DNA from 3 places in the Marinomonas sp. THO17 genome. Region 3 is predicted to be linked to each of the others. Evidence: predicted binding sites of a transcription regulator. Region 3 holds the regulator's gene; each other region holds the start of a gene.
What was found. Region 3 encodes PhoB, which activates phosphate uptake and scavenging genes when phosphate is short. Its sites were predicted from a motif close to TGTCATANNNNTGTCANA; they were not measured.
Positions count from the first base shown of each region.

Region 1: ABXS85_RS06710 (inorganic phosphate transporter) is a predicted target of PhoB. The motif match lies at 4,457-4,474, and genes of this name have one in related genera.
Region 2: ABXS85_RS13340 (bifunctional 2',3'-cyclic-nucleotide 2'-phosphodiesterase/3'-nucleotidase) is a predicted target of PhoB. The motif match lies at 4,611-4,628, and genes of this name have one in related genera.

Region 1 covers NZ_AP031575.1:1,417,919-1,424,427, reverse strand. Annotated here, with positions in the region: gene ABXS85_RS06730 (MFS transporter) at 1-189, shown strand, start outside; gene ABXS85_RS06725 (helix-turn-helix domain-containing protein) at 205-1,122, opposite strand; gene ABXS85_RS06720 (aldehyde dehydrogenase family protein) at 1,323-2,840, shown strand; gene ABXS85_RS06715 (L-serine ammonia-lyase) at 3,047-4,429, shown strand; gene ABXS85_RS06710 (inorganic phosphate transporter) at 4,700-6,280, shown strand.
Region 2 covers NZ_AP031575.1:2,798,904-2,805,412, reverse strand. Annotated here, with positions in the region: gene ABXS85_RS13345 (methyl-accepting chemotaxis protein) at 12-2,258, opposite strand; gene ABXS85_RS13340 (bifunctional 2',3'-cyclic-nucleotide 2'-phosphodiesterase/3'-nucleotidase) at 2,594-4,528, opposite strand; gene ABXS85_RS13335 (zinc metallopeptidase) at 4,726-5,403, opposite strand; gene ABXS85_RS13330 (DNA-J related domain-containing protein) at 5,509-6,099, shown strand; gene mltA (murein transglycosylase A) at 6,222-6,509, shown strand, end outside.
Region 3 covers NZ_AP031575.1:2,534,638-2,541,146, forward strand. Annotated here, with positions in the region: gene ABXS85_RS12055 (response regulator) at 1-443, shown strand, start outside; gene phoR (phosphate regulon sensor histidine kinase PhoR) at 530-1,855, opposite strand; gene phoB (phosphate regulon transcriptional regulator PhoB) at 1,852-2,547, opposite strand; gene ubiA (4-hydroxybenzoate octaprenyltransferase) at 2,632-3,486, opposite strand; gene ABXS85_RS12075 (chorismate lyase) at 3,483-4,043, opposite strand; gene ABXS85_RS12080 (HDOD domain-containing protein) at 4,048-5,316, opposite strand; gene ABXS85_RS12085 (amino acid ABC transporter ATP-binding protein) at 5,409-6,188, opposite strand; gene ABXS85_RS12090 (amino acid ABC transporter permease) at 6,214-6,509, opposite strand, start outside.

The sequences.
Region 1 (6,509 bases), 1.1 Mb from region 3:
CAGCAGAGCCGCTTGGCCAGTATGAATGCGTCAATGCAGGGATTGGGCGCCGCTTTAGGGCCAGTTATCATGGCGTCTTTTTATCAGCTTGGACAAGCTGTTCCTTTTTTGGCGCTGATCCTTAGCTTAGTAGGGATGTGTTGTGTTTTTGTCTACTGTCGAGCCAAATTCGGTGCCGCATTCGACTAACCTGAGTGGTTTCGTTTAATTAAGTTTGGCTTGCGCCACTTGTCGTGGTGACAGGCCAAAATGCTGATGAAAGCGTCGACTGAAATGACTTAAGCTTTGATAACCTAAGTCGTAACTTACTTGTGTTACTGAATGATTTTTCTGTAGCAGTTGATAAGCGCGACTCATGCGTCTTTGGTGTTGGTATTCTAATGGCGTACAACCAAGCTGTTGTTTAAAACTCTGATAAAAGCGACTGCGGCTCATACAAGCCATTTTGGCCAACTTTAGGGTGTCTAAAGGTTGTGCAAGGTGTTGTTCAATCCAATAGATAACTTGAGTAATGCCATTGGCATCTGGGCTACTTTGTGCGAATTGCAATAAGGTTTCACGACCATGATGACGCAAGATGCGGGTAATCAGTTCACTGACACCAAAATCCACTAATAAATCTCGATCGGGATCATCACGAACAAAGTTACTGGCCAACCTGTCTAATACTTGTTGAGTGGCTTGCGTATGTATGGTGTGCAAATGATGATTGGGATCAATGGGTAGATGTTGAGGCAGACTTTGCTGCATGATGTCATTCATGCGATCACAAATTTGAGCGATTTTTTCCTGTTCAATGGCGATGGTTAAACAGGTGGTTGGTTTGTTTAGTTGAGCCTCAGGAAAATCAATAAGAACCTCCTCGTTCGGAGCAAGAATGAATGATTCATGTGGCAAAAAAGGTACACTGTTGTGGTCTTGAGTGTGCATGACCTTAGCGCCCGTGATCATGCCACAATAGAGTAAGGTATCGGCTTTGAGACTGACCTTGTAGGCCTGTTCATAGGTATCATAAATACTCAATTCGGAATGTGGTCCGGCAAAACAGACGCGGTTTTCAACCAATTGAACTGGCGTACGTTTGGCGGCCAGATTGACTTTTGCAGAATTAGAACCATTCATAATCACACCTCTGGATTTATTATTGTTGGCGTGTTGCATTTTGTGTACTCATCATGGCTTGAGACATGTGTTTGGTCAATCGTTAAAATGTGAATAGATTTGGATTGTTGGATAAGTATCTTGGACTGTGAGGCAAGTTTTTCCCTTATTTTCTTCCTAAAGTGGGTCTTAAAACAATAACAAACGAACGGAGAAATAATATGATTTATGCCAAACCTGGTACTGAAGGTAGCCTAATTAGTTTTCAAGCTGAGTACGGTAATTACATTGGTGGACAATGGGTTGCACCAGTAAAAGGCCAATACTTTGATAAAACCAGCCCTGTGGACGGTGAAGTATTTTGTCGCATTCCCCGTTCCAGTGCAGAAGACATTGACCTTGCATTGGACGCGGCACACGCGGCACGAGTTGACTGGGGAAAAACCTCTGTTACTGCTCGTTCTAATATTCTACTGAAAATCGCCGATCGTATTGAAGCTAACTTAGAAGCCTTAGCGGTGGCTGAAACTTGGGACAATGGTAAGGCTGTCCGTGAGACGATCAATGCGGATATTCCGCTTGCCGCTGATCATTTTCGTTATTTTGCTGGTTGCCTTCGAGCCCAAGAGGGCAGCACTGCAGAGCTAGATGAACATACAGTGGCTTATCATTTTCATGAACCGCTTGGCGTGGTCGGACAAATCATTCCTTGGAACTTTCCAATTCTAATGGCTGCTTGGAAACTGGGGCCAGCTTTGGCCGCAGGCAATTGTGTGGTGTTAAAACCGGCAGAACAAACACCGGTTTCTATTTTGGAACTAATGAAAATTATTGGTGATTTATTGCCGCCTGGTGTGCTTAATATCGTCAATGGCTTTGGTAAAGAAGCGGGCGAAGCCTTGGCAACCAGCAAGCGTATCGCGAAAATTGCTTTCACAGGTTCTACTCCTGTTGGCTCACATATCCTCAAATGCGCCGCGGAAAACATCATCCCTTCTACGGTTGAATTAGGTGGTAAGTCGCCAAATATTTATTTTGCCGACGTCATGCAACAGGAAGAAGAGTACATCAGCAAATGCGTCGAAGGTTTGGTGTTGGCTTTCTTTAACCAAGGGGAAGTCTGTACTTGTCCATCTCGCGCTTTGATTCATGAATCCATTTACGATGATTTTATGAAGTTGGTAGTGGAACGTACCAAAACCATTAAACGTGGCAATCCTTTGGATACAGAGACCCAAGTTGGTGCTCAAGCTTCAAAAGAGCAGTTTGATAAAATTCTTAACTACATTGATATTGGCCAAAAAGAAGGTGCGGAGTTGTTAATTGGTGGAAATGTTGAACAGGTAGATGGCTTAGACAATGGTTTCTATGTGCAGCCTACTTTGTTCAAAGGTTCGAATCAAATGCGCATTTTCCAAGAAGAGATTTTTGGCCCAGTGGTCAGTGTGACCACCTTTAAGGATGAAGCTGAAGCACTGGCCATCGCCAATGACAGTGAGTTTGGTTTAGGCGCAGGGGTGTGGACACGAGATACCAACCTAGCGTATCGCATGGGACGTGGTCTTGAAGCGGGAAGGGTGTGGATGAACTGTTATCATCATTATCCAGCTCATTCCGCGTTTGGCGGCTACAAAAAGTCGGGTGTGGGACGAGAAACTCATAAATTGGCTTTAGCCCATTACCAACAAACTAAAAACATGCTGATCAGTTATGACATTAACCCATTAGGCTTTTTCTAACTGATTCATTCGAACTGACACAGATTTGGTCAATCTTGCCAGAGTCGGCTTTGCTGGTTCTGGCTTTTTTATACCAAAAGGACTGTTCACGTCACTTTCTTGCCTTTCATCGAAATATTTTCTTGTTTCCTATTGGAAACTTAATTTCATAAGTGGTAATTTTCAACTTAGTTAATTTTGAGTAATGTCATCCTTAAGGCTTGTCTATGGCAATCAGTTTATTTGACCTTTTTAAAGTGGGCATAGGTCCTTCTAGCTCACATACCGTTGGACCTATGGTAGCGGCCAATGAATTTGCACATCGTCTGCAAAAGCAAACTGTTATGTCACGTGTGATGCGCTTAAGAATTGATTTATATGGTTCTCTTGGTGCCACAGGAAAAGGTCATGGTACCGGTGTTGCTGTACTTATGGGCTTGGCTGGGGAACTACCCGAAAGTATTGATACACATAGTGTTACTGAACGAGTAGAGCGAATTGAAACCGAACAAAAAATGGCTTTACTTGGAATGCATCCTATTAGCATGGTGGTGAATGAAGATGTGATTTATCACCGTATTGATCGTTTAGACTTTCATGCTAACGGCATGACGTTAGAGGCTTTTGATGCAACGGGGAAAAGCTTACAAAAAGCGACTTATTATTCCGTTGGCGGTGGTTTTATTGTTGAGGAAGACGATCAAGGTAATGTGCAGTTAGTGGAGGACACAACTAAGTTACCTTATGACTTTCACGATGCTCATACCCTGATTGAATTATGTCGGGATCATGATAAAAGCATTGCTGAGATCATGATGGCCAACGAACAAGTTTGGCGTAGTGAGACGGATATTCGACAGGGCATTTTAGACATTTGGTCAGTAATGAAGGAATGCGTTAAACAGGGCATTCAGAATGAGGGGATTTTACCAGGTGGTCTTAAGGTAAAGCGTCGAGCTGCCAGTTTACATCGTGATTTACTGAATAAAACGCGTATGGACATGATTACGCCTTCTCTTGGTGCTATGGATTGGGTAAACCTTTATGCCTTGGCAGTGAATGAAGAAAATGCTGCCGGTGGTCGTGTGGTAACAGCGCCCACCAATGGTGCTGCTGGCATTATTCCTGCTGTGTTGCATTACTACTGGGAATTTTGTCCGCGTTCCAATGAAGAAGGTGTCATTGACTTTATGTTAACGGCTGCTGCGATTGGTTTGTTGTTCAAAGAAAACGCTTCTATCTCAGGTGCCGAAGTAGGCTGTCAAGGTGAAGTGGGCTCGGCTTGCGCTATGGCGGCAGCGGGTTTGGCGGCGGCAACAGGTGGAACACCAGAACAAATAGAGAATGCAGCGGAAATTGGTATGGAACATAATTTAGGATTAACTTGCGATCCGATTGGTGGTTTGGTTCAGGTACCTTGTATTGAACGAAATGCTATGGCGTCAATGAAGGCCATCAATTCCGCCACCATGGCTTTGCGTGGAGATGGTTCCCATTATGTTTCCTTGGATAAAGTAATCCGTACTATGCGGGATACTGGACGTGATATGAATGACAAATACAAAGAGACGTCTCGTGGTGGTTTGGCTGTCAATGTCATTGAGTGTTGATGACATTTTTATTGCAAAAATATGGCATGTAACAAAAATGTCATATATCTCTAGTATATTGATTTTAAGCGCCTTTTGAGGCGCTTTTTTTTTCGGATCATTTTAGCAGCCACTATCTATAACACTTTCTCTAACAGAGAGGGTTTTTATCTAAAAAGCCCCAGTGTAGAATGGCGCCGCATTTTAAATCTTACAGAAATGTGACGAAATGATTTAGCACCAAATGACCCTAAAAATTTGGTAGAGATTAATTTTACGAAGTAGAGCCTTATGGATCTGACATACAATTCCAAGAAAGAATCCAATTCGTTAGTTGGTAATGATTTTATTCGCGTGTTAATTGCTTTAGCTTTCATTCTCGGTTGCGGTTTTTACGCTTCTGCGAATGGTATGGCAGCATCTAACTTATCTATTCTGGCAATTGCTGCGGCAATTGGTGCCTATATGGCAGTGAATATCGGTGCCAATGACGTAGCCAACAATGTAGGCCCTGCGGTAGGGTCTAAAGCCTTGTCAATGACAGGCGCTATTTTGATCGCCGCCATATTTGAAGCCGCAGGTGCATTGATTGCTGGTGGCACCGTTGTGGGCACCATTAAGAAAGGCATCATTAATCCAAATGCCATTGCCGATGCAGAAACTTTCATCTGGGTGATGATGGCCGCGCTTTTGGCGGGTGCTATTTGGTTGAACTTGGCAACCTACTTAGGTGCACCAGTTTCCACTACTCACTCTATTGTAGGGGGTGTACTTGGTGCTGGCATTGCTGCAGGTGGTTGGGATATTGCTAACTGGGACAAAATGACTGCTATTGTTGCCAGCTGGGTTATTTCTCCTGTTTTGGGTGGGGTGATCGCTGCGACCTTTCTTATCTACATCAAGCGAGCTGTGACTTATAAAAGCGACATGATCGAAGCGGCTAGGAAAACCGTGCCATTGTTGGTGGGTATCATGGTTTGGGCTTTCTCGACCTACTTGATTCTGAAAGGCCTGAAAAAGATCTGGAAACTGGATATCGTTGCGGCGGGTTTAATTGGATTTGCCATTGCTCTAACCGTCTATTTCTTGGTTCGCCCAATGGTTGACAAAGCGGCATCAAGCCTAAAAAACGATAAAGATGCGGTAAACAGCTTATTTACAATTCCTTTGATTGTTTCTGCTGCGTTGCTCAGTTTTGCTCATGGTGCTAACGATGTTGCAAATGCAATTGGGCCTTTAGCAGCAATCAACGATGCGCTTATTTCTGGTGCGGTTTCTGGTAAAGCGGCCATCCCTTTATGGGTTATGTTGATTGGTGGCGTTGGTATTGCAGTTGGTTTGGCATTGTTTGGACCTAAATTGATTCGGACAGTAGGCTCTGAAATTACCGAGTTGGATAAAATGCGTGCCTTTTGTGTGGCAATGGCTGCAGCTATTACCGTCATTATTGCTTCGCAGCTTGGTTTGCCCGTGAGTTCTACGCACATTGCAGTAGGTGGTATTTTTGGAGTGGGTTTTTTGCGTGAGTACTTAAAACTGTCTTATAATAAAAAACTTGCGGCCATAACTGCACATTCGGAAGAAGCTGGTCATGATGCAGAACAAACACAAGCTTTTGTAGAACGCTTTAATGCTGCTGATGTTACTGAAAAGCGTGCCATTTTACGGGAGCTAAAAGCTTCTAAATTGGCGTCTCCAATTTCTTCTGCTGAGCGTAAAGGTTTGAAGAAAGCGACCAAAAAAGAGCTTGTTAAACGTTCTGCCTTGCTTAAAATCGCCGCTGCCTGGGTCATTACAGTACCTGCATCAGCGATTTTAGCGGGCTTGATATTTTATATGTTGTTGGGTTTCTCTGTCACACACGCTTCATAAGGTAAAAACCTTATCCGTGCCTTCTTGAATGGCTTGAATGATTTTGAGAAGGCACAGGATTGGAGTAGAACCCTCCTAAAAAGGGATTCAACGCAGTCGTTAAAAGCTTGTTTTAACAAGCCGTGAAAGACCAATCATTTGGTCTTTTTCTGTTTTAATAACCGCATCTGTGGTATATAAACAACAAGATTTTAAATGCATTGGTTCTTTGAATCTTATTAGGAAGTGT
Region 2 (6,509 bases), 260 kb from region 3:
TAATATCAAACCTATAACTTGAAATTCTCTATCAAGCCATTTAACTTGACCGACTGATCGGCAATCAAGTCACTTGAGCCAGACACATTTTTCATCGCCTTCTCATTTTCTTGAGACAGATCGCTAACCTCATCAATACTCTGACTGATCTCATTCACCACTTGACCTTGTTGTTCCGCGCCACTGGCAATTTGAACGGTCATTTGATCCAAACGATCGACATAATCAACGGCCTCTTGTAGTTTTTGCACCGTATTTTGCGCTTGATCCGATACTCGTTCTGCTTCATGAACGTTATTTTCCAAGGTATTTTGCGCATCTTTTGCTCCCTGTTGCAGTCCCTCAACAATAGATGCTATTTGCTGTGTTTCATTCTGAGTATTTTGTGCCAAGGTTCGTACTTCATCGGCAACCACCGCAAAGCCTCTGCCCGACTCACCAGCTCGCGCCGCTTCGATCGCTGCATTCAAAGCCAACAAATTGGTTTGATCCGAAATCCCTTGAATAGTTTCCACCACAGCTGATATCTCTGCGGTACGTTGATTTAACACATCCATTGTTTTCTGAGACTCTTTTAGTTGCTGCGCCACAGTATTAATATCTTGAGCCGCCATTGACACCGAGGTAACACTGGAATCCACAAGCTCTTTGGCCTCTGACGTTAGCTGAGACACAGATTGAGTATTGCCTACTACTTGAGTAATAGAAACCGACATTTCTTGCATTGCGGTTGCAACCTGAGCGGTATTCTGGTGCTGAGTTTGAATGTTACCATTGGTGGCTCGAGACACTTCGGCCAGTTCTTCTGAAGTGGTTACCTGGGAAGACACTATAGCGTGAATCTGATGAATCAATTGACGTAAATTCTGTGACATGGTTGCCATTGCACCATACACACTCTTCTTATCTGCTACTGACTCAGTAAATAGGCTCAAATCTCCTTTTGCGATACGTCGAGCAATGTCTTGCATTAGCTCAGGCTCGGCACCCAATGGTTTCAACACCAAGCGAGCAACAAACAATGCAATAAACAAAACAATGATGAAAACAGACGCAATTAAAATACCACTTACATTAATGAGCATCTTATAACTGGCTAAGGCTTCTGCTTCATCTACTTCAGCCAGTAAGACCCAATTCAACCCCTTTACCGTTAATTTTGTAAAGGCCGAGAGAACAGGATTGCCATTGTAATCTATAATGATGTCTGTCGCCGTTTCGCCATTAAAAGCTCGTCGTACCGCATCTGTATCTACTTTACCTTCATCACCTAACGCTTGAAAGGAGCCAAGAACAGAGAAATCGACCGGACTTAAGTAGGAATCAGAACGCATCAATAAATCATCACCTACCAAATAGGTTTCACCGGTTTCTCCTAAGCCAACTCTCTGGCCCATGATGGCATTGAGCTTATCAATTGGAAATTGCGCGACAACCACCCCCAAATGCTTCCCATTGTCGCCAAAAACAGGGGAAGCAATGAAAGCCGCTGGCGCATTAAAAGATGGGGTATACAAAGAAAAATCACTAAAAATATAAGCGCCTTCCTTTGCTTGCATGGCTTCTCGATAAGCCCTGGCAATACCGGAATCTTTGTAGGGGCCATTTTCAAGGGAGGTACCGAAATCCACTTCTTTGAATACACTGTAAACAATGTCACCTTTAGTATCGATCAAAAACAAATCGTAATAACCGGATGTTTTCTGGATCTCCGCCAAATACTCATGCACCACTTGGTGTTCTTTGTCGTACTTCAATCCATTCTGGGAATTGATCAAAACATCTTTTTCCCCTACAGGATGAGGATTTTTTAAGATATAAATGTATTGCAAAAACACCGCAGTATCAGACATGTCACCGATCAAAGAGGCCATTGTCGGTAAAGACCTGTTTTTACTTCCTTCCACCAAGGCAGGCTCAAAATTCTTTTGATAGTAACTGATGAGCTCATTTCGCATCACATCAACACTAGGAATGGTTTCTGGCGCGGAATCTAAAGCTTGTTGATAGGCTGCTGTGATAAAGGGCATTTCCCTTTTAATAAAAGGGCTGATGGACAGCAAATAGACTTCATCTTCTAATTTCGTTAAATAAGATTCTACCGCATCTTTCTTTACTTCACGCAAAGAGGATAGCTTGTTATAAGCTGCCTCCTTCAAAGCGCCAGACGAAATGTATAAAGATACCGCCGACATAAGCAAAGCAGGTATTACCCCAACTAAAATCAATATAATTATTATTTTCCGTTTGAACGTCATTTTTTAGCCCTCTACATCTACACGAGTTGCGAATGGCCAGCTTGTCGATAAATAAACCATTCATTCGCGGACTACGACAACTGGCTTTCAAGGTATCCACACCTTATTTAACCTGCTTATGCCATAGTCAGTGATTAAACACACTCTCATTAAATGCTGAAAGCCGACGAAACTCTGTGTTGAATTTGTAATTTTCTGATTAGAACGGGTAAATTAATACATGATTTATATTAGTGACGACTTCCTAGTATGACTGCATAAAAAAAGCCTGCTAAATCAATTAGCAAGCTTTTTTTTGGTTCGATGGATATGTCTTTTACACTGCAAGAAATAACTTACTTCAATTCAAATACTGCAAAACCATCCTGGTTCGTAGATTGATAAATCATATTCTTGCCTGCCGCCTCTTTGGCTTTAGATGCGGTAGTGAACAAGACTTTTGCCTGACCGAAATCCGAAAATGACCAATTCTGATCCGCTGCTGGGTTAATGGTTTTCTGACTTAACAAATAGTTCGCTACCACATCACGATTTTTATCGGGTGCATCAATCACGATAGTGTCTCCGGACAAGTTAGGGAAACTGCCGCCGCCACCGGCTCGATAGTTATTGGTTGCCACAAGGAAGTTGGCCGTCATGTCCATGGGTTTACCTTGGAACATCACTTCCACGATACGGCGTGCATTTTGATTGGCAAGCTTACCTTCCGAGTCATAACGTGTCGGTTGGGTAACATCAATTCGATAAGAAATGCCGTCAATAACGTCGAAGTTATAGGTCGGGAAAGACTGGTTTACTAAGTCTTGCGCCTTATTAGATTGCGGATCAATTTGATTGAACTGACCAGCCGCACGCTCAAGCCATTCCACTACCTGTGCTCCGGTTAATTTGACCACTTTCAAATCGTTTGGATAGATGTACAAGTCGCTGACGTTTTTCAACGCAATGTCGCCTTTTGGAACGTCTGTGTAATATTCTGGACCGCCACGGCCACCTGCTTTAAATGGTGCCGCTGCTGATAAGATAGGCAAGCCTTCATAAGAGGTACCGCGAACGATATTTTCTACGTACCAAAGCTGTGCGTTATTCACGATTTGAATAGAGGGATCGTCTTGTACTAAGGCAAAGAAGCTGTTGATGTCTGAGGTGGACTCTCCCACTTTACGGCGCATGTAAGCCAAGGTTCCTTCATGTTCCGTTTCTACTGCATCATTAATGGTCACATCGGCTTCCACCAATGGAATGGTCTTACGACCTTCACGACGAGAAATAGCGCGCACTTCGGCTTTACCATCGGCCACTTTCCAACCGTCACCAGCGGGTTCTAAGACTAAATCCACCACACCTAAGTGCGATCCCCAGAAGCCCGGCATGGTCGCAGGCTTGCCATAAACTGTGCCTTTTTCATTGTCCACTCCCTCAAATTGAGCAATGGTTTTATCTCCTGGGAACACCCGATGGGAATGACCAAACAAGATGGCATCAATGCCATCCACTTTCGCTAAATGATAAGACGCATGTTCTTCCCCTTTCATATAAGGTGAATTCATCATGCCACTGTGCGGAATGGCAATAATGACATCCGCACCTTGCGCTTTCATTTCTGGTACGTACTTTTTCGCTGTCTCAACTATGTCTTTGGCAATGACCTTGTTGGTAAGATTGTCTTTGTCCCACGTCATGATCTGTGGCGGCACAAATCCTATGTAACCCATGTTCACTGTTTGCGATTTACCATCCGAATCAATGAAGGTTTTTTGCTTGATCACATAAGGCTGAAAATAAGGCTGATCATTGCTCGCGTCATCATCACCATCATCTGCGTATACGTTGGCACTAATGTATGGAAAGTTAGCGCCACTCAAGCTCTTCATTAAAAAATCCAAACCGTAATTGAACTCATGGTTACCTATGTTACCCACATCGTAATCCATCAGGTTCATGGCTTTAAAAGCTGGGTGTGTTTCACCAAAACGCAGCACACGACCTTTAGCAACGTAATCCCCCAATGGCGTGCCCTGAAGCAAATCACCATTGTCCACCAAAACCGAATTCGTCACTTCAGCACGGGCCGCTTTGATTAGAGTAGCCACACGGGATAAACCAACCGCATCACTTTGCTTGTCGCTATAGTAATCGTAATCCACCAAGTTCATGTGAATATCAGTGGTTTCCATTACTCGTAAATCAATCGTAGAAGCCTGTGCTAAGGAAGCAAAGGCTAGGGAAGAAGCCAGAAAAGCCGCCTTCTTAGATAGGTCAAGCGCCATGTTAATCTCCATTAAGATTTTAAAGAATCAATACTTACCAAATAGTCAGTTTTTTGATCATAAAACGAAAAGATAATGAATTCATGAGTTTTTTATGACAAGAGAAAAATACATCAAATTAGTGGTGCTCCTAGTTGTCCTTAGCAGCAAGGGTGATCTCCATATCAAATAGTATTACAAGCAGTAACCACTTAAGATTAACGTCTAAACCAACGCCATATAAAAAGTATGCGCATTAAAGCAGCCGCAACATACGTCATGGCACAAGCGGTGAGAATACGTTTGATTTTGGGTAAGTCTTCAGTATGCACATAACCCCCTTCCGCCAAGATGGGTAAGGCTTTTTTGAAACTGGCATCCCACTCTTCTGGTAAGATGGCCAAATGCACAAACACGGCTAATAAACCAGAAAAGCCAACCACAGCGGCATGCAAAGGCACGGCATAAGGTAAATGCAACAAAACGGAAATCACCGGCCAACCCAATAACAAAGCACCGGCAATACGATTTAGACCGTGCGCCAACGGCAGGTAACGGGAGCTCAAATGGGAAATAGGCTGTTTCTTTTCATGGGCAATGGCGTGACCCACTTCATGAGCCGCCACCGCTACCGCGGTTAATGAACGGCCATTGTGCACACTAGGGCTTAGACGAACCGCATGTTGCTTAAAGTCAAAATGGTCACTGCCTTCTTGGGTGGTTTCAACAGCAACCTGATCCAACTCAAAACGCTTTACAAGATGCTCAGCAAGCTGCCCGCCCGTGCCAGGAATGTCACTGCGCTCTTGTGCGTAACGCTTCAAGGTATACTTGACCCAAAGGTTAGGGCCAAAGATCAAGATTAATGCGAATATAACCAATAAAACCCACAACATACTTATGCCTTTTTGCTCTGCAAATTGTCACCTTGTCACAAATGGTTTGGCGCTTTTGTCTCACGTAGCATACACTTCCAATAATGAGCAACACGCGAGACCATTATGAAAAACCCGCTAATTGCCCCCATTCTTAGCATGCTGAAGGCGCGACCTCATGGCCTAAAAGAGTTTGATATTCTCAAATCTTTGCAGGCTCAATTCCCTGAATTCAGCCAATTAGCCGATGATACAAATCTACAATTGTTTCGTCAGCATTTCTTAATCATGAATGCTTTGTATCAGTTACAAAGCCGACTATGGCAAGAAGACAACCTGATGCTCAGTATAGAAGCAACACACATTCGTCTTCTCACTACCCAACATACAACTACTTCTGATAATACCAATCTCAACAATAGCGCCGAGGCCAAACTTGCCGCTTATTACCTAGACTGGAATGAATACGAAAAAACCGACGAAACAGATGTCGCACGTTTGCTCAAAAGCTTTTATAAGGGCATTTGTCACCCCGGCGATCGTCGCACGGCACTTAAAACCCTGAAGCTAGCAGAAGACAATCCCAGTAAGAACAGCATTAAGCAACAATACCGTAAACTGGCTCAACAATACCATCCAGACCGAGGAGGTGATCAAGAAACCTTCATTAGTCTTCGAGAAGCCTATGAACAATTGATGCTACAAGCACAGTCATAAAATGTAAAAAGCAGCCTAAAACATTGCTTTTGTAGGCATAAAAATTCAAGATGAAGCAACGCTGTCATTCGCGCCATGTTTTGAATGACCTACATCTAACATAGAACAATAAGTTGAATTTTATGCCTATATCGCATTTTTTACAGGGCTCTCGTCTAGTAATACGTCCTTTTTGTCTTGCCAGTATCACCCTTATCGCCGCCTGTAGCTTTAACGAAATCGATCGCTCTAATGACTTTGAAAACAATGGTCGAGATACCACTGCACTCAAACGAGATCAGTTATATTTAAAGGAGAGTTTACCACCCGGTTTACCCTATCCTGACGACAGCTTCCGTGATGGATTGACACAACAACAAGCTTATTTAAACCGCTTATCCGAGCGACAATTCCAACTAGAAGACACACAA
Region 3 (6,509 bases):
CTAAGAAGCCAAAAGCCGCTTCTGGCTCATCACAAGGCATCGCTGCTGCGTCCATTGATGTGTTGATGGGCGGTGCTTCAAAAGTCACTTCACAGGGTTCTAAAATCATCAATCCTACTGAACCAGAAGTCAGTGTGAAAGATGTAAAGATTCCCACACTGGTTCGATTCGAGAATAAGCAGTTCCGTTGCATGGTGATTAAGTTCGGTAAACAAGAAGCCACTATGTTAATTAAGAGTGACGATGTGGTGCCACAAGTGCTTGGTCAATCCGTATTAGATTTAGAACATAATGGGGCTGTGAATCGCTTGAACTATTATGTTGAGTCGGTTGCAACAACTGAAAAAAAACCGGATTCGACTTTTTTGACTGTGGTACTTCGCTTAATTGACCAAGACGCTGATAAAGAAGCTTTTATTAAGAGTTTGTTCGATCATCTTTGAGTAAATGATGAGGATGTTTGATGACTAAAAAAGTGCTTCATTCAGTGCTTTTTTGTTGTTGATTATTTCTTTACTGGGTTACTTTTCTATTCCACCTTTGATGACATTATGCTGTCAATAGCGTCTTTACGTACTCGATTGGCCGGGAAATGACAGGAAAAAGTACTGCCTGAACCGGGTAAACTGCGGATTTGTAATTTGGCATCATGATGTATTAATACGTGCTTTACTATCGCCAGTCCTAAGCCCGTGCCTCCAGTTTTTGAGCCGCGACCTTTATCAACACGGAAAAAACGTTCGGTTAGACGTGGAATGTGCCGTGGGTCGATTCCTAAGCCCTGATCTTTTACTGAAAAAATACCATTGAGCTCACTGGATTCCCATTTGATTTCAATTTCACCGCCGTCTGGCGAGTATTTGACGGCATTTACGATCAGGTTTGAAAAAGCGCTATACAACTCTTTATAAGAACCGTAAATACGTGCATCGTCAGCAATTCGGGTTGTCAGCTTGTGCTGTTCTGACAAAATAGGAGTCGTGGTTTTGACAATAGAATCAATAATCTCGCCCACTTTATACCACTGATTTTCTTCGCGTTTGTCATCACTTTCTAGACGCGACAAAAGCAGTAAGTCTTCGATCAGCTGTTCCATGCGTTCGGATTGTTCCGCCATATTTACTATGCCTTTCTGCATATTTTGGGGCAGGGTATCCTTGAACATATCCAGGGTTTCCACATAACCTTTTATTACCGTTAGAGGGGTTTTGAGTTCATGTGAAGCGTTGGCAACAAAGTCTTTACGCATCTGCTCTAACAAGTGTAGACGTGTGATATCACGAACAAAAATAAGGTGATCGTTTTTATCGTAAAGGGTGGTTTGGATTTCCAGATATACACCATCTTTTGCCGGGGATTTGATTACCAAGGGTTCGCCGAAACGTTTTTGCGTAAAGTATCGGAAAAACTCGGGACTGCGCACTATGTTGGTAATGACTTGGCCACGATCAACCGGTCGCATGAGACCTAGAAAATGCGCTGCTGAGTTATTCCACCACTCTAAATTGCCTTGGTTGTCCGCCATGATAACGCCCTCTTTCAAGGCGCTGGTGGAGCTTTCAATACGCGTTAACGCTTGGCGCATACGGCGTTTGGATTTGCGTTGCTTCTTTTGTAAACGATATACGGCATCGAACACTTCGCCCCAAATACCGTTGGATTCTGGTGGCGCGGCACGACCAGAGTGACGTAACCAGTTATGAAATTGATACAGCTGGTACATTTGCCAGTATAAAGTGCCCAATGTATAGAGCAGCAAAACACCTAAAAAATGGCCTAATATATATCCGATTACCGCGCAGGCAATGAAGCCTGCCAACCAAGAAATAATGGTGTTTCGCCAGATGGTTTTCATGCCGACCTTTTTGCTGAGAAGCGGTAGCCAGTGCCCCGCACGGTTTGAATCAAGAAGTCATGGGTATTGCCAATGGCTTTACGCAAACGACGTATGTGTACATCGACAGTGCGCTCCTCCACGTAGACATTCCCCCCCCAGACTTGATCCAATAATTGCGCCCTTGAATAAGCGCGTTCTTGATGAGTCATTAGGAACTTCAGCAAACGGTATTCTGTCGGCCCCATGTCCAATGGACGAGCTCCAATAGTGACTCGTTGACTGATTGGATCAAGTGTTAGACCTTCTACTTCAATGGGTTCATCAATGCCCTGTGGTGTAGCGCGACGTAATACCGCTTTCAATCGAGCAACTAATTCACGAGGTGAAAAAGGTTTGGTGATGTAATCGTCCGCACCCACTTCTAAACCTTGAATTTTGTTGTCTTCTTCACTTTTTGCGGTCAGCATAATGACAGGTATTTCCGCTGTCGTGCTGTCTTTTTTGATACGTCGTGTCAATTCAATGCCACTGCCGCCAGGCATCATCCAGTCAACCAAAATCAAATCGGGTCTATGGTCCACTATGATTTCATGGGCTTGCTGAATGTTTTCTGCTTCCATGTACTCGTATCCTGCCATTTCTAGGGCAATGGCAATCATCTCGCGTATGGAAGACTCATCATCAATAATTAGTACTTTCTTACCGGTCACAGGATTCACCCTCATCTCAGGAACGGTTTTATTAAAGCGATCAATTATGACAATTTAGTTAAAGTGTCATATGTTTGCCACATTTTACACAAAATAGCTGGTTACTAAGCCAATAAAGACACAAGCACCAATGCGATTGTTGTCTAGGAAAGAGTGAAAACAGGCTTGTCTTTCTCTTTCTCTTGCTTGTTGATACTGTTTATAAAACAACCAAATACAAATCAATAATGCGACAAAATATGGCCAACCCAGTGTCGCGAAGAAGCCTACCCATGTCAAAAGAGAAAGCGTTAAAGCTTGTAAACACAGAATCACCAAAAGATCATATTGACCAAATAAGATGGCAGTGGATTTGATGCCGACTTTTACATCATCAGCACGATCCGTCATAGCGTAGTAGGTATCGTAAGCTATAGTCCAAAAGCAATTTGCTAAGAATAGCATCCATAAGAGAGGGTCGTTTAAGCTACCTCCCTGGGCGCTATATGCCATGGGAATGGCCCAAGAAAAGGCTAGCCCTAAGAAGAGTTGAGGCAGATGAGTATAGCGCTTCATGAATGGATACAGAGCCGCTAAGCCCAAGCCAATAAAGGATAAAAGTATGGTCTGTTTATCGGTTAGTAGCACCAGAATGAAGCTGACTAAGGCCAATACAATGAATAAAATCAATGCTTCATTGGCGCTAACACGGCCAGATGGTATCGGACGGTTTTTGGTTCGTTCTACATGGCCATCTACTTTTCGATCGGCATAATCGTTAATTACACAGCCTGCTGAACGCATGCTAAAGACGCCCAGTATGAAAATAATTACAATCGACCAATCTGGTTGTCCGTCTGCCGCTAGCCATATGGCCCATAAGGTTGGCCACATTAATAATAGGGAGCCGATGGGACGATTAAAGCGAGTTAATTCGGCGTAGTCTTTTAGCTTGTTCATAATAATCCAAATGGCGATTTGAAAGCAGAGATTGTGTCAAAGAAGGCTTCGTTAACCAAGATACCAGTGCCATATTGATGAAAAACTGAACGTCTTGCCCAAACGTTACCTGAATGCTCTGGAAACATGCTTGTAGGCAGTTCAGCAATTTCGATTGGGCTACGTTGTAAAGACCTGTGTTGAAATAGATAACCACCTAGAGGTTTATTTTTTAGGTGAGGCACTTTTCGCCAATGGCCTAAAAGGGAACGTGCAGGAATAATTGAGCGGGCATAAATCACCGTAACCCCATCCAGTTTTAACAATACAGTACGCACGCGGACGGCCGCTCTAGGAGCAAGTTTGAGCTTATGCCTTTCTCTAAAACTTGGGGTTCCCCAACCATCTTCGATGACCTCAACACTCAATTTGGAAATACTGCGCAATTTACGGGTTAGCGATTGCTTGGTGACCAGCCAAGGCCAAAGATGGCTTGGAATCTTGCTTTTGTTAGCACGATGAATCGCCATCCAGCGATAGTCAAATTGCTTGGTAGCAAGCGAATTGAATCGTGTCATAAAGTCAGATGTTCATTTTTTCAATTAATGCGACCATTTTGTGAAGCTCACTGGAGGACTGATATACCTGAACACGACACGCTTCAGCTTGTTCTAGGCTGATACCCACTTCTAATAAGACAGATGGTTCTATTTCTAAACCTTGGCGAAGCTGGTGAGAGATATACAAAAGCTTAGCTAATTTAGCGTGTTCACCATAATAGTGTGGTTTTTTGCTGTAACGAATAGCCGTCCAGATGTTATCTGGTAAGCTCCAGTAACGTAATAACCAAGAGCCTAATTGTTCCTTGGTGAAATGCAAAATCTGCATTTCTATAATTTCCGTAGCCAAATGAGAATTGGCTTCGCAATAGCGCGATAGAATCGAAAAGTGGGGTGGCAATATGCTACTAATGGCCAAATAACCAAAGTTCTGCAGTAAGCCAGCCAAATAAGCATGGCCTAATTTGGGGCAGTCTTCACTGGGCATGACTTTGACTAAGGCTTCCATGAGAACCGCATTGGAAACCGAGTCGAGCCAGAAGTTTTCGTAATGTCTTGGGCCATTCTCAGGTGTTTGAAAAGCATTACCCATGGACAAGCCTAATGCCAAGTTCATCACCATATCAAAACCCAACACACGTATGATGGCATCTTCGACGGATTCAATGGTTCCAGGAGCGCCATAATAAGGAGAGGAAGCCCAACTGATCACCTGCGCCGCCAGACTTGGGTCCAGTGCAATGACCTCACACAGTTCGTCAGTACCGGCGGTTTCATCGCTTGATAAACGAATGATGCGGTGTGATGATGCTGGTAAAGGGGGAATTTCCAACGTTTCTTCTAGGCGCTGTTTCAGGCGAATGGATTGGAAACGGCCGAGGGCTTGCAGAATCTGTTCTTCGTCATTTTCATGATTGCTGGCGGCTTGCTTGATTTGGTCTACCGGGATGGAAATGTTTTCAAAGCGATTGAGAGGGCCTGAAAACATGTCTTTTAGCTCTTCGCTAGAAATGTCGCGATAGGGACTATCAGACTTGAGACGAATTTGCAGAGTCTCACTTTCAAAGATGCTGGCATCCAAGATACTGGAAACACTATTGGGTTTGATGAGCGGGTCGCCATCACTGTTAAAATGGGGGATGGGTTCAAAGCGGCGTTTGGTAATACGCGCTAAGGCCGCTATGTCTAACATATGGTGTTCTGGGAAAATCACTTGCAAACGACCTGTATGGTCCACTAAATGTACCACACGCAGCCTATTACTTGGCTGTAGTTCTGCTGAAACGTCCATATGAAGTACTCTGTAAGAACAAGGATTTAGGTAACTGAAAAAGCCCCATGATAGGGGCTTTTATTTTACAGATTTTATCAGCAAAGATCTAATTAGTGGTTTAGAATCTGGCTTAAGAACATTTGCGTGCGGTCATGTTGTGGGTTGTCAAAGAACTCAGCAGGTTTGTTGGCTTCGACAATTTCACCCGCATCCATGAATACCACGCGGTCCGCTACGGTTTTCGCGAAGCCCATTTCGTGGGTTACACACACCATGGTCATACCTTCTTCAGCAAGCTGGATCATAACGTCCAGTACTTCCTTGATCATTTCTGGATCAAGGGCTGATGTTGGCTCATCAAACAGCATGATACGAGGTTGCATGCATAGACCACGAGCAATGGCCACACGTTGTTGTTGACCTCCAGAAAGCTGACCTGGATATTTCAGTGCTTGGTTAGCGATTTTGACACGCTCCAAGTAATGCATTGCCATTTCTTCCGCTTCTTTTTTCGGAGTCTTACGAACCCAGATTGGCGCAAGTGTCAGGTTTTCCAAAATAGTCAGATGCGGAAACAGATTAAAGTGTTGGAACACCATGCCTACGTCTTTACGAATGGCTTCAATGTTCTTTAAATTATCGTTCATTTCGATACCATCGACCAGAATGCTACCTTTTTGGTGTTCTTCAAGACGGTTGATGCAACGCGTCATAGTCGATTTACCGGAACCAGACGGTCCACATACTACGATACGCTCGCCTTTCTTGATACTAAAGTTGATGTTCTTTAATACGTGAAAGTCGCCATACCATTTGTTTACGTCCGTGAATTGGATGATTGCTTCTTCGCCCGGCGCTAGTTGGGCAAGTGCCATATTTTGTTGAGTCATTTTATGAAGGCCTCTAAATTCTTAATTAATTCCGCTTGTGTCCAGTATCTAACTTACGTTCTAGTGCCATGCTGTAGCGAGACATACCGAAGCAGATAATCCAATAAATAAAGCCGGCAAAGGCGTAACCTTCTAATGCTGTTCCAAGCCAGTTAGGGTCTTGTTTTGCTAGTTGAATCATACCCAGCAAATCAATCATTCCAACGATGTAAACCAGAGTAGTGTCTTTAAATAAACTGATAAAATTATTTACTATCCCCGGAATAACCAGCTTTAATGCTTGAGGCAAGATGATTAGACACATTGATTGCCAATAGGTTA